Regions from separate parts of the Streptomyces sp. NPDC048696 genome, predicted to be linked through region 3. Evidence: riboswitches for the same ligand, from Rfam matches in the RefSeq annotation. Region 3 holds a riboswitch; each other region holds the start of a gene.
The links. A riboswitch is a leader RNA that binds a small molecule or an ion and turns the genes downstream of it on or off. The one in region 3 is predicted to bind cyclic di-AMP.
Positions count from the first base shown of each region.

Region 1: another riboswitch for cyclic di-AMP. It lies ahead of ACGFRG_RS33160 (transglycosylase family protein); the one in region 3 lies ahead of ACGFRG_RS05165 (C40 family peptidase).
Region 2: another riboswitch for cyclic di-AMP. It lies ahead of ACGFRG_RS23105 (peptidoglycan DD-metalloendopeptidase family protein); the one in region 3 lies ahead of ACGFRG_RS05165 (C40 family peptidase).
Region 4: another riboswitch for cyclic di-AMP. It lies ahead of ACGFRG_RS18255 (LysM peptidoglycan-binding domain-containing protein); the one in region 3 lies ahead of ACGFRG_RS05165 (C40 family peptidase).

Region 1 covers NZ_JBICVJ010000023.1:53,201-56,494, forward strand. Annotated here, with positions in the region: gene ACGFRG_RS33155 (transglycosylase family protein) at 1-526, shown strand, start outside; cyclic di-AMP (ydaO/yuaA leader) riboswitch at 786-983, shown strand; gene ACGFRG_RS33160 (transglycosylase family protein) at 987-1,676, shown strand; gene eno (phosphopyruvate hydratase) at 2,060-3,294, shown strand, end outside.
Region 2 covers NZ_JBICVJ010000010.1:324,688-327,981, reverse strand. Annotated here, with positions in the region: gene ACGFRG_RS23110 (peroxidase family protein) at 1-1,556, shown strand, start outside; cyclic di-AMP (ydaO/yuaA leader) riboswitch at 1,870-2,065, shown strand; gene ACGFRG_RS23105 (peptidoglycan DD-metalloendopeptidase family protein) at 2,070-2,996, shown strand; gene ACGFRG_RS23100 (SGNH/GDSL hydrolase family protein) at 3,167-3,294, shown strand, end outside.
Region 3 covers NZ_JBICVJ010000002.1:465,058-468,351, reverse strand. Annotated here, with positions in the region: gene ACGFRG_RS05175 (helix-turn-helix domain-containing protein) at 1-691, opposite strand, end outside; gene ACGFRG_RS05170 (ATP-binding protein) at 935-1,366, shown strand; gene ACGFRG_RS05165 (C40 family peptidase) at 1,465-1,938, opposite strand; cyclic di-AMP (ydaO/yuaA leader) riboswitch at 1,942-2,126, opposite strand; gene ACGFRG_RS05160 (hypothetical protein) at 2,446-2,751, opposite strand; gene ACGFRG_RS05155 (ATP-dependent Clp protease proteolytic subunit) at 2,757-3,294, opposite strand, start outside.
Region 4 covers NZ_JBICVJ010000008.1:31,858-35,151, forward strand. Annotated here, with positions in the region: gene ACGFRG_RS18250 (class I SAM-dependent methyltransferase) at 1-499, shown strand, start outside; cyclic di-AMP (ydaO/yuaA leader) riboswitch at 826-1,010, shown strand; gene ACGFRG_RS18255 (LysM peptidoglycan-binding domain-containing protein) at 1,015-1,833, shown strand; partial or broken gene ACGFRG_RS18260 (metal-sensing transcriptional repressor) at 1,952-2,050, shown strand; partial or broken gene ACGFRG_RS18265 (hypothetical protein) at 2,180-2,308, shown strand; gene ACGFRG_RS18270 (beta-glucanase) at 2,812-3,294, opposite strand, start outside.

The DNA of each region.
Region 1 (3,294 bases), on a different contig from region 3:
GCCGTCCGCGCCCGCCAAGACGACTCCGGCGCCCGCCACGCCCTCCGGCTCCGCCTCCACGGCGCCCAAGCCGTCCACGACCCCGTCGACGGGCAAGGACGGCAAGAGCGGCAAGGACGGCAAGACGGGCTCGACGCCGTCGGCGCCCGACAAGACGGCCCCGGCGCCCAGCACGTCCTCCGGCGGCAAGCACCGCGGCACCCCCGACCCGGCCGAGACCGGCGCGCCCGCGACCGCCGGCCCGGGCGGCACCGACGACACCCACGCATCGCAGCCCCGCGCCTCGCGAGGTGACGTCGACTCACGTACGGCGGGCGACGCCACGGCCGCGAACGGCGACTACACCGTCCGCCCCGGCGACAACCTGTGGGACATCTCGCGCTCGCACAAGGTCGAGGGCGGCTGGTCGGCGCTCTACAAGGCGAACGAGAAGACGATCGGCTCCGACCCGGACCTCATCCTGCCCGGCCAGAGCCTTGACCTGAACCTGGCAAAGCCGGACAACCCGGCCATCACCCACGGGTAGTTCAGGGGCGTATGTCCACTTCTGCGCAAGTGAGACATGAGTCTCTTTCCGTCAACTGGCGTGTCCCGTACGTCCGGTACGTGCGGGACGCCCCCGACCTGCGGAAACAGTGGTTACGGGAGGATCGCTACGGGCGTTTTCTCCCCGATGTGCCCCTTTGAACATCAGGGGTTGGTGTGTTTACGGTCGGAGCGCTCGTCACCACGAGCCCCTGCGACCGAAAACGCCGAATCCTGCCGTCGGTCGCCGGGAACAGCCGACGCTTGACGCGCCGTAGGCAGGAGCGGGGGACCCAAGGTAAGTGCCGGGCCCGGCCGTTGAGGGACGTACGCCAGACGGCGCGACGTACGAGACGGCCACGGACCGGCTTGGGGTGAAGCCGCGCGCCAGTACGCGCGGCCGGGCAGCTCACGCCCGAACCCGACAGCTCACCTCGCAGGCGTCGGTGAGGAGACACTCCATGCTGCTTTCCGGCAAGGGCAAGCACCGCCGCCCCAGCAAGGCCACCCGTATCGCCACGCTCGCCGGTGTCACCGGCGCCGCCGTCGCCGCCCCGCTGATGGCGACCGGCTCGGCCTCCGCCGCCTCCGTCGCCACCTGGGACGCGGTCGCCCAGTGCGAGTCCGGCGGCAACTGGTCCACCAACACCGGCAACGGCTACTACGGCGGCCTGCAGTTCTCGCAGTCGTCCTGGGCGGCCGCCGGCGGCACCCAGTACGCCTCGCGCGCCGACCTGGCCACCAAGGGCCAGCAGATAGCCACCGCCGAGAAGCTGCTCGCGATGCAGGGCCCGGGTGCCTGGTCCTGCGCGGGCGCGGGCAACCTGACGTCCGGCGGCGCGTCCCCGAACGTCGACACCTCGGGCTCGCACTCCTCCTCGTCCTCGAAGCCGGCCGCGCCGAAGAAGGCCGCGCCCAAGGCCGCCCCGGCCCCGCAGCGCGAGTCGGCCCCCGCCTCCCGCGGCGAGTCCCGCCCGGCGCCGGTCCAGACCGGCGACGGCGAGTACAAGGTGAAGTCCGGCGACACCCTCGGCTCCATCGCCGCCGCGCACGGCGTCAAGGGCGGCTGGCAGAAGCTGTTCGAGCTGAACAAGGACGTCGTCAAGGACGCGAACCTGATCTACCCGGGCCAGCAGCTGCACCTGGCGTAAGCGGTCGCCCGCGCCCCTGGGGAGGGCCCGAAGGGCCCACCAAGGGGCGCGGGGCTGTGACATTGTGCGGCTCCGCCGCGTGGGCGCGACCAGCCACAACGGACCCGCACCGAACGCGCAGCGAACCGCCCCGCACCGAAGGTGCAGCGAACCCGCTCAGCTGAAAGCTGAACCGGGGCTGCGGGGCGAGCCCCGCACAAAACCCCGCCCCCGCGCGCATCCCCCGTCGCGCGGGGGCGGGGCTTTGTTCCGTTCAGAAACATTTCGCCCCCCGTTTCGTCCCACGGGCCGGTCGGTCGGCTGGCCGATGGCCGGGAGGCGGCTAGGCTCAGGGGTGCCGGACCACGCGGCCCGGTCGTATTCGCGTCACATCCCAGAAGGAGATGCTCGTGCCGTCCATCGACGTCGTCGTAGCCCGGGAAATCCTGGACTCCCGAGGCAACCCCACGGTCGAGGTCGAGGTCGGCCTCGACGACGGCAGCACCGGCCGTGCCGCCGTCCCCTCGGGTGCCTCCACCGGTGCCTTCGAGGCCATCGAACTGCGTGACGGTGACCCCAACCGTTACCAGGGCAAGGGCGTCGAGAAGGCCGTCCTCGCCGTGATCGAGCAGATCGGCCCGGAGCTCGTCGGCTACGACGCCACCGAGCAGCGCCTGATCGACCAGGCGATGTTCGACCTGGACGCCACGGACAACAAGGGCTCGCTGGGCGCCAACGCCATCCTCGGCGTCTCGCTCGCCGTCGCGCACGCCGCCTCCGAGGCCAGCGACCTGCCGCTGTTCCGCTACCTCGGTGGCCCGAACGCGCACCTGCTGCCGGTCCCGATGATGAACATCCTCAACGGTGGGTCGCACGCCGACTCCAACGTCGACATCCAGGAGTTCATGATCGCCCCGATCGGCGCGGAGTCCTTCTCCGAGGCCCTTCGCTGGGGTGCCGAGGTCTACCACACCCTCAAGAAGGTCCTGAAGAACAAGGGCCTCTCCACGGGTCTGGGCGACGAGGGCGGCTTCGCCCCGAACCTGGAGTCCAACCGCGCCGCCCTGGACCTCATCCTTGAGGCCATCAAGGAGGCCGGTTACGTCCCGGGCAAGGACATCGCGCTGGCGCTCGACGTCGCCGCGTCCGAGTTCTACAAGGACGGCAAGTACGAGTTCGAGGGCAAGTCCCGCTCGGCCGCCGAGATGACCGAGTACTACGAGGAGCTCGTCTCCGCGTACCCGCTGGTCTCCATCGAGGACCCGCTGTACGAGGACGACTGGGCCGGCTGGAACACCATCACCTCGCGCCTGGGCGCCAAGGTCCAGATCGTCGGCGACGACCTGTTCGTCACCAACCCGGAGCGACTGGCCCGCGGCATCGAGGAGGGCTCCGCCAACGCCCTGCTCGTCAAGGTCAACCAGATCGGCTCGCTGACCGAGACCCTGGACGCCGTCGAGCTGGCCCAGCGCAACGGCTTCAAGTGCATGATGTCCCACCGCTCCGGCGAGACCGAGGACGTCACCATCGCCGACCTCGCGGTCGCGGTGAACTGCGGTCAGATCAAGACCGGCGCCCCGGCCCGCTCGGACCGCGTCGCCAAGTACAACCAGCTGCTGCGCATCGAGGAGATCCTCGA
Region 2 (3,294 bases), on a different contig from region 3:
CCCGGATGGGCATGGCCGGGACCCGCTTCGGCCGGAACATCCCGCTCGACGACATCGCGCCCGCGACCCCCGCCGATGTACTGGCCGAGCCGAATCCGCGCAAGGTCAGCCGCGAACTGCTCACCCGCGACACCTTTGTCCCCGCCGAAACCGTCAACTCCCTGGTCGCCGCCTGGCTCCAGTTCATGATCCGCGACTGGTTCAGCCATGGCACCAGCCCCAGCGACCGGCCCTGGACGGTCGACCTGGTCGACGACGACCCATGGCCCGAGCGCCCCATGAAGATCATGCGGACGCCGGACGACCCCACCCGCGACCCGCACGCGCCCGCCGGGACGCCCGACACCCGGGTCAACGTCTTCTCGCACTGGTGGGACGCCTCGCAGATCTACGGGAACAGCGAGGACGAACTGCGCGCTCTGCGCACCGGCGAGAACGGCAAGCTGCACCTGTGGGACGACGAGCGGATGCCGTTCCCCTCCGACCCCTCCAAGGACCCCTCGCGCATCCCGGGCTTCTGGCTCGGACTCGCCCTGATGCACGACCTGTTCACGCGTGAGCACAACGCGATCTGCGACCACCTGCACACCGCGTACCCGGGCTGGGACGACGAGGAGGTCTTCGAGCGGGCCCGGCTGGTCAACGCCGCGCTGATCGCCAAGATCCACACGGTGGAGTGGACCCCGGCGGTCATCAGCCACCCGACCACCGTCACCGCGCTGCGCGCCAACTGGTGGGGCCTGGCGGGGGAGCGGGTGCACGACCTCTTCGGACGGATCAGCAAGTCCGAGGTCATCAGCGGCATCCCGGGCGGCGAGCGGGACCACTACGGCGTTCCGTACGCGCTCACCGAGGAGTTCGTCGCGGTCTACCGGATGCACCCGCTGATCCGCGACGACTGGGAGCTGCGGGCCGCCAACGACAACTCCGTACTGCGCGAGGCCACGTTCCGGGACATCGCGGGCCCCGAGGCGCTGAAGGTGCTCGGCTCGATCCCCACGATCGACCTGCTCTACAGCTTCGGCACGCTCCACCCGGGGCTCGTCACCCTGCACAACTTCCCGAAGTTCCTGCAGGAGTACGAGCGCCCCGACGGCCACCTCCAGGACCTCGCCGCCACCGACATCCTGCGCACCCGCGAACTCGGCGTCCCGCGCTACAACGAATTCCGCCGACTGCTCCGCCTCAAGCCCGCCAAGGAATTCGAGGACCTGACGGACAATCCGGTGTGGGCGAAAGAGATCAAGCGGGTGTACGGGGGAGACATCGAGAAGGTCGACCTGGAGGTCGGCATGTTCGCCGAGAAACTTCCCAAGGGCTTCGCCTTCAGCGACACGGCATTCCGGATCTTCATCCTGATGGCCTCGCGCCGACTGAACAGCGACCGGTTCTTCACCGAGTACTACACCCCCGAGGTGTACTCCAAGGCCGGTCTGGAGTGGATCGACGGCAACAGCATGATCAGCGTGCTGCTGCGCCACTACCCGGAGCTGCGCACCGCGCTCACGGGCAAGAAGAACGCGTTCGCGCCCTGGAACATCGCGGGCCAGGACTGATGGTGGGGCGTACGGGCGCATAGATGCATGGATCGGCTCTTTCGGTCCTTTGGTCCGAATTGGGTGCTATACGGGAAACCCCCTGTTTCCCCGACGGGAATGGGGGGTTGTCCGTGCAGATGTCCGTGAGCAGCGTCACCGTGGTGACGGTCCGTGGCGGTGGGCCGCGCCGGATCCCCCTGCCGCCGGGGCCTGTTGGGATTCCCGGTCGACGCAGGGTGACCGCAATTACCCGATGAATTCCCGGCCGGGAAATCCGATAACGAATTGCCACTTGTCGTGGCCCGCCGGGCTCGTTTACGGTCACCGCAATCCGAGTGGACCGCCGAATCCTGCCACCGCTCGGAATCCGCACCCATCCACGTGTGGCAGGAGCGGGGGACCCAGGTAGACGCCGTCCGGAATTCCGGCACGGCTTGGGGTGAAGCCGACGCACCGCATCGTGGTGCCCGGCCGGGCAGCTCCAGCCCGAACCCGACAGCTCACCTCGCAGGCGCCGGAGAGGAATCCGCCATGCCCGCGAAGGGTAAGCACCGCCGCCCCAAGTCCAGCCCGATATCCCGGGGCATGGTCGCCGCCGGCACCGGCGGCGCCGCGCTCGCCATCCCGCTGCTCGGCGCCACCGGCGCGCACGCGGCGGTGAAGAACGCGGCTGTGGCCGTCGCGCCGCAGCAGGCCGTCCGCGCCGCGTCCGCGTTCGCCGCCGCCCCGGCCGTCGCGCCGCAGGCCGCGCCCACGACGTACCAGGTCAAGTCCGGCGACTGCCTCTCGAAGATCGCCGAGGACCACCGGCTCGACGGCTGGCACAAGCTGTATCAGGACAACCGCTCGGTGGTCGGTGACGACCCCGCGCTGATCCGGCCCGGGATGAAGCTGACCATCGGGGCGAAGTCCCATGCCACGGCCTCGCACACGTCGACCACGGCCTCGCACACGTCGACCGCGACCTCTCACGCGTCCGATCGGGCCCCGGCCGCCACCACCGCTTCCGCCACCACCTCCTCGGCCGCCAAGGCGAGCCAGGGCTCCGCCTCCGGCTTCCGCGCCCCGCTGGACAGCGTGAGCATCGGCACCCCGTACCGCATGGCCGGATCGATGTGGGCCAGCGGCTACCACACCGGCGTCGACTTCGAGGCGCAGACCGGCACCACGGTGAAGGCCGTCGGCGCGGGCACGGTCGTCACGGCCGGGTGGGGCGGCGCGTACGGCAACCAGGTCGTCATCCGGCACGCCGACGGCATGTACTCCCAGTACGCCCACCTCTCGCAGCTCTCCGTCTCGGCCGGGCAGACCGTGACCGAGGGCCAGCAGATCGGCCTCTCCGGCGCGACCGGCAACGTCACCGGTCCGCATCTGCACTTCGAGATCCGGACGACCCCGGACTACGGCTCGGACGTCGACCCGCTCGCGTATCTGCGCCAGCAGGGCGCAAGTCTCTGACGGTCCGTGGTGCGGATCGGCGCGGCCCGGTACACGCATGCGTGTACCGGGCCGCGCCGTGCGTGGCGTATTCCCGATGGGGGCCAACTGACCGGGTGGTCTATATCACCCCCCGTCAACCCCTCCTTACGGTCGCGTAGGTCACATCCGTAAGGGAAAGATATGGTCCCGTGGCAGACGATTCGAGATCATTCAACAGCGGTACGTTCGGGTCGTACACGGCGATCGGCGACAGCTTCACGGAAGGCGTCGGCGATCCCGGCCCGGACGGGGCGTTCGTCGGCTGGGCGGACAGGTT
Region 3 (3,294 bases):
TGTGCGGAAAGGAGAAGATAATGAAAGGCCCGGTGAGGCCGATATGGCCACCGCTGCTGAAAGGCAGCACCCGGAGCCGGACCTGGGGCAGTTGGGCCATGTCCACGAGATACCGCAACTGCCGTCGCGTCGCGGCCGCCCCGCCCACCTCGCGGCGCAGCGCCGCCTCGTCGACCACCGCGCTCAGCCGCAGCGGCGGATCCGCCCGCAGCACCTCCTGGCGCGCGAGGCGCACCTGGACCAGTGAGTCCACCCGCGCCGCGTCGAGCCCGTGCAGCGCGGCCCGGGTCACCGCCCGGGCGTACTCGGGCGTCTGGAGCAGCCCCGGCACCACCGACGTCTCCAGGGTGCGCGCCGTCGACGCCTGCGACTCCAGGCTGATGAAGTCCCGGTACTGCGGCGGCAACAGCCCACGATAGGCCTGCCACCACTGGTCCCCGCGCCCGTCGGCCGAGCCCGCGAGCGCTTCGAGCAGGGCCCGCAGCCGGGGGTCGTCGACGCCGTACAGTTCGAGCAGCCGGGCCACGTCGGCGGGCTTCACCCCGCTGCGGCCGGTCTCGATCCGGCTCACCTTGGACTGGTGCCAGCCGAGTTGCCGGGCGACCTCGGCGCTGGTGAGGGCGGCCGCGACGCGCAGCCGGCGCAGTTCCTCGCCGAGCTTGCGGCGGCGTACCGCGGGACCGTGCCACATCTCGTGTCTCCTCCCACCCGGCGGCGATTCGGGCGATGGGCAAGTGTGGCGCCCAAATACGGTCCATCGGCGCAGAGTTCACCGCTTTGAGCGACAGATATATGCATATCCTGGTGGATCGGCGCATCCGGCGGCACGATGAGTGGCACTCTGGCGCGAAGCACATGTCCGGGCCGTCCTCGCGTTTGTCCGCTCGCTGCGAGTCAAGCAGACCGGCCCGGGTGGGAAAGGGACAGCGTCGCCATGGCAGACCACCAGGAATCAACCGTCACTCTGCCGAGCGATCCCGCCTCGGTCTCCGCCGCCCGTAAATATGTCGCCGGCGTACTCACCGAGTGGGGTCTCGCCTCGGACGGTGAAACCGCCGATACGATCCGCCTGATCGTCTCCGAACTCGCGACCAATGCCGTGCAGCACACTTTCGGCCAGTCGCCCACATTCACCGTGGACATGCGCCTTGAGTTCGACGAGCAGTTGCACATCGGGGTGACCGACAGCCATCCGCGCTGGCCGAAACGCCTTCCCGCCGCCGTCCAGCAGGACAACGGGCGGGGCATGGTGATCATTCGCTGGCTCGCCGCCGAGTGCGGGGGGCGTCTTTCGGTGACGCCGACGCCCGAGGGCGGCAAGACCGTCTGGATCGCTCTGCCGTGGACCGCACCGGTCCAGAGCTGAGCCGTCCGGAACCGAGCACCCGGCGCCGGGGCCGTCCGGCCGCCGGGCGGGGGCGGTGAGCGCGGGCGCCCGCGCTCACCGCCCCGTATGAGCCCGCGTCAGCGCACGCGGCCGTACCAGACGCTGTTGGACCAGATCTTCTCAAGCCGGACCACGGATCCGGTCTTGGGGGAGTGCCAGATCTTCCCCTCGCCGGCGTAGATCCCCACGTGGTAGACGTTCGAGCCGGAGTGGAAGAACACCAGGTCGCCCCGCTGGCGCGCGGACGACGAGACATGGCGTGTGCTGTTGTACTGCTGCTGCGAGGTGCGCGGCAGCTTCTTGCCCGCCTGCTTGTACGAGTAGACGGTGAGCCCCGAGCAGTCGAACCGGGACGGGCCGCTGGCTCCGTACTGGTAGGGCGATCCCTTCTTCGACGCGGCGACGTTGAGCGCCTTCGTCGCGAGTGTCGCGGCGCTCGCCTCACTCGTGGCGCCCGGCGCCAGCAAGGTGCCGCCCACGGCGGCCAGAGTGAGCGCGGAGACCGCACCGACACGTGTCAGCAGGGACGGGACGTGATTCTGCGCAGGCATGCGCGACCCTTCGTCAAACCGCCTGCGAAGGATGACCTGTCGGGTTCGGGCTGGCGAAGATGCCCGGCCGCTCGCGCGGCTTCACCCCAAGGGCCTCCCGGTCTCCCGGTGGGCCCGTACTGCTCGGGTCCTCCACTCCTGCCGATCCACTCAGTCGACCAGTCATCCGGGTACGGCGGCAGGACTCGGCGTCCGCCCGGACCGCCCCGCCGCGGTGGCGGGGGCTTGTCGTCGGAAGGGATCTTGACCCACGAAGTGCCGGATTTCCGAGCCGAAACGACGTTTTGTGAGGCTCCTCACGACTGACCCGTTCGGGTGGACGCGGATGTTTTGAAGCCTTCGGCAGGGGGTCCGACCAGCCCCGCACCAGCGTCGGAATGGCAGGTTCCGCCAAGTGTCTGCCCATATGGCGCAAGGGAACTGATACGTCGTTCGGACCATCGGATGGTGCGAACGGGGGACGCCGACTCGTACCAACGAAGGTGCCGTCCGGGCGCCCCTGGGACGTCAACCCGTGGTGGGGGGCGGCACCGTGACGCGACCCGATCGCCGCTCCCCGTCGAGCACCCGCAGGGCCCGCGCCAGCGTCTCGGAGTGCAACTGACTCTCGCCCCGCAGATGCATCGTCGTCAGTGCGTCCCGCAGCGCCACCGCCCGCCCCACGAGCGCCTGTGCGGCCCGCAGTGCGCCATAGGTGTCCGCGTGCCGGGCCGGGTTGATCCGGCCCAACTGGTCCAGGGCGTCGAGATACGCGTCGATGAACTCGCCCTCCGCGCGCGTGAGCGCGGGCAGCGGCGGCAGTTCGGGCACCACGCGCGCTACCTCCCCAGTTCCGTACGGGAGTTCTTGCGGCTGGGCACGACGTGGTCCACCAGTCCGTACTCGGCGGCGCCCCGGGCGTCCAGGATGGTGTCCCGCTCGATGTCGGCGCTCACCTGCTCGACGGACCGGCCGGTGTGCCTGGCCAGCAGCTCGGTCAACATCGCGCGCCCGCGCTGGAGTTCGGCCGCGTAGATCTCCAGGTCGGAGGGCTGGCCCCGCAACGGCTCCTCGACCGACGGCTGGTGGATCAGCACCCGCGCGCCCGGCAGCGCGAGCCGCTTGCCGGGCGTGCCCGCGGCGAGCAGCACCGCGGCGGCGGAGGCGGCCTGGCCCATGCAGACCGTCTCCACGTCGCAGGTGACGAACCGGATCGTGTCGTAGATCGCGGACATCGCGGTGAGCGAGCCGCCGGGGGAGTTGATGTAGAGCGAGATGTCCCGGTCGGGGTCCGCGTGCTCCAGATGCATGAACTGGGCCATCACGTCGTTGGCGGTGGTGTCGTCGACCGCGGTGCCGAGGAAGACGATGCGCTCT
Region 4 (3,294 bases), on a different contig from region 3:
CCTGGCGCGCCAGGACCTCGACGTGGTCGCGCTCGACTTCTCGCCGACGGCCGTCGAGTCGGGCCGCCGCAAGGCGGCCGACCAGGGCGTGAGCGTCGAGTTCGGCGTGGCGGACCTGTCGGCCGTGGACGGTTACGAGGCCGAGTTCGACACGATGCTGGACTGCGCCCTGCTGCACGCGCTGGAGGAGCCGGAGCGCGGGCGCTACATCCGTGAGCTCTACCGGATGGCGCGGCCGGGCGGCGTCGCGCACATCCTCACGTTCTCCGAGCGGGTCCCCGACTTCGTCGAGGTCGTCAAGGGCATCGGCCCCCACCGGGCCACCAAGGACGAGCTGTACGGCGAGTTCACGGCGGCGGGCTGGGAGGTGCAGTCGATCGAGCCGGGCACCATCGTCGGGCAGATCGCGGTCACGGAGATGGCCTCCGAGCTGGGCGCCGAGGTCACCACCCGGATCGACCTGCCCTCCTGGCTGCTGAAGGCCCGGCGCCCGCTGTAGCCGCAGAATGTCCGAAATGATCCCGCAAGGACATTTTCTTGCTTATTTCGCCAATGGTGCCGGTGTAGGTGATTGCGTAAATTAGGCGTCATTTACGCATCGGCGGCCGGAATGGCAAATGTGGCCCGGCGGAGTGAAGTGGGTCACGTGGTCGGTCGCAGCCCCAAGGGCTGCGGCCGACCAATGTCCGTTATGGCAAAGCGAGTTGAGGATTTCGGCCGACCGCGTGCCGGGTTCCCGTCTTCCGGTGGATCTTTCTCTGATATGGCGCGGTGAATTCGGTCCTTGTTTCGCCCGGGCCTATTCGCTTACGGTCACGGCTAAATCCGGATGGACCGCCGAATCCTGCCGCCGTCCGGAACCTCCCACACACACGAATGGCAGGAGCGGGGGACCCAGGTAAGCCGCCGATCCGGATTCCGGAACGGCTCGGGGTGCAGCCGCGTGCGCCGCGGCCGGGCAACTCCTGCCCGAACCCGACAGCTCACCTCGCAGGCGAAGGAGAGGAATTCGCCATGGCCGCAAAGGGTAAGCACCGCCGACCCAAGTCCAACTCCCTTACCCGTGGCCTCGCCGCCGCAGGTACGGGGGGCGCCGCGCTCGTCATTCCGGTGATGGGTGCGACCACCGCCGGTGCCGCACCCGCCGTCGCGCACTCCGCGACCACGGCCAGGGCGACGGTCGTCGCGGCCGCCAAGCCGACCGTGAAGACCGCCGTGAACACCGCCCCCACCAGCTACGCGGTCGTCGCCGGTGACTCGCTCGCCAAGATCGCCCACGACCTCGACGTGACCGGCGGCTGGCAGGCGCTCTACCAGGACAACCGGCAGGCCATCGGCGCCGACCCGACCATGATCCACCCCGGTCTGACACTGACGCTCGGCAAGCAGGCGAAGGCCCAGACGTCGGCCACCACCGCCGACCGTACGGCCACCACCGCCCGCGCCGACCGCTCCGCGCGCTCGACCACCCTCACCCAGGCCACGCCCGCCGTCGCCAAGACGACCACGTACGCGAACAACCTCGACGGATGGATCCGGCAGTCGCTGGACATCATGGCCCAGCACGGTATTCCCGGCAGCTATGACGGCATCTACCGCAACGTCATGCGGGAGTCCTCGGGCAACCCGCTGGCCATCAACAACTGGGACTCCAACGCCGCCGCCGGAATCCCCTCCAAGGGCCTGCTCCAGGTCATCGACCCCACGTTCCAGGCGTACCACGTGTCCGGCACCTCGACGGACAGCTACGACCCCGTCGCCAACATCACCGCCGCGTGCAACTACGCGGCCAGGATGTACGGGTCGATCGACAACGTGAACGGCGCCTACTGACCGGATCCCCGGTCGAGGGCGTCGCCTTCCGCACCGCCACGGTCGCCTCGGCGCCCGGTCCGGCGATACCCCCGGGGGTACGCTGGCCCGGACGTGCAGCGAGGAGGGACCCACGCCCATGGCCAGGACCGTCGACGAGGAAGCCACCGCCGCCGTACTGAACCGGCTGCGCCGTGCCCAGGGCCAGCTGGCCGGTGTCATCGCGATGACCGAGGCCGAACTCGAACGCCTCTTCCTCGCCCTCGCCTGACGGGTGAGTGCGGCGGGCAGCCCGCCGCACTCACCCGCGCGATCCACTTCGGCAAAGCCCCGGTGACGGGTCGGTTACGGAGAGCCAGGGGGCGGCATGACGGCGTCGTCAGCTGATGGGGTCAGCGGGTCGCTGTATGAGAAGGCGAGCGATCTGCACCGGCGGGGCAGGCCGGAAGAGGCGATACCGCTCCTGCGGGAGTTGCTGGGAGAGCTCTCGGAGGACGTCGGCGGACGTTACGCGCTGGGGGTCTGTCTGACCGATGCGGGAAAGACCTCCGAGGTGCAGGCCCCGTTCCGCCGCGTCCTGGACATCGAGCCCACGCACTACCAGGCCGCCTACCGGCTGGGCCGGCTCCTCCAGGCCGACGCGGATCCGGCGGGCGCGGCGGCCGCGTACCGCCAAGTCCTGTCGGCCGTACCCGAGTTCAGGGACACTGCGGCGCGGCTGCGGGCGTGCGGGGGTGCTCCCGACGCCATTCGGGCGACCATTCCCGGGGGAGCAGCGCCTCCAGGTATGCCGCCCCCCCAGCATGCCGCCCCCTGGTATGTCCGGCCCCGGTATGGCGCCCTCCGGTATGCCGGTCACCGGGCGGGCCTTCGCGCCCGGGCCGCCCACCCTGCGCGCCCAGTCCGACGCCCATCGGGTCGCGGAGCGGGGCTGACGTGCACCCCTGACCCATAGCGCCGCGTACCGTCCCCCAAGTGTCGGGAAATCGCGGTGAGTTGTCACCGTTCGCGGTGCACCCGCAGCATCGGCACCTCGAACGACATCTCCGATACGTCCGGTCGTGGCGGCGGGTGGTAGCGGCCCGCGCTGACCGACAGGTTGACGATGAGGTGGGCCCGCCAGTGCCCGCCCACTCCGCGCCCGTCGGAGAAGACAGCCGCGCCGTTCACCCACCAGGTGACCGACCGCGCGCCGAACTCGACCCGCAGGTCGACGAGGGCGCCGGGGTGGACGGCCGGGTCGTGGTGGTAGTGGTGTGCGGTTCTGACGTGGTTGGACAGCTCCAGCAGATCCGGGTTGTCCGGGTGGTACTCGAACACGTCGATCTCCTGGCCGCCGTCCCGCCATGTCCAGATCGCGGGCCACGCCCCCACCTCTCGCGGGAGCCGTACGCGCGCTTCGACTACGTCCCCGACGCACACCATGAAGTCCTCGTCGCTGCCTTCCGTGGTCAGCAGTCCCGTGCTCCATGTTCCCTCGGG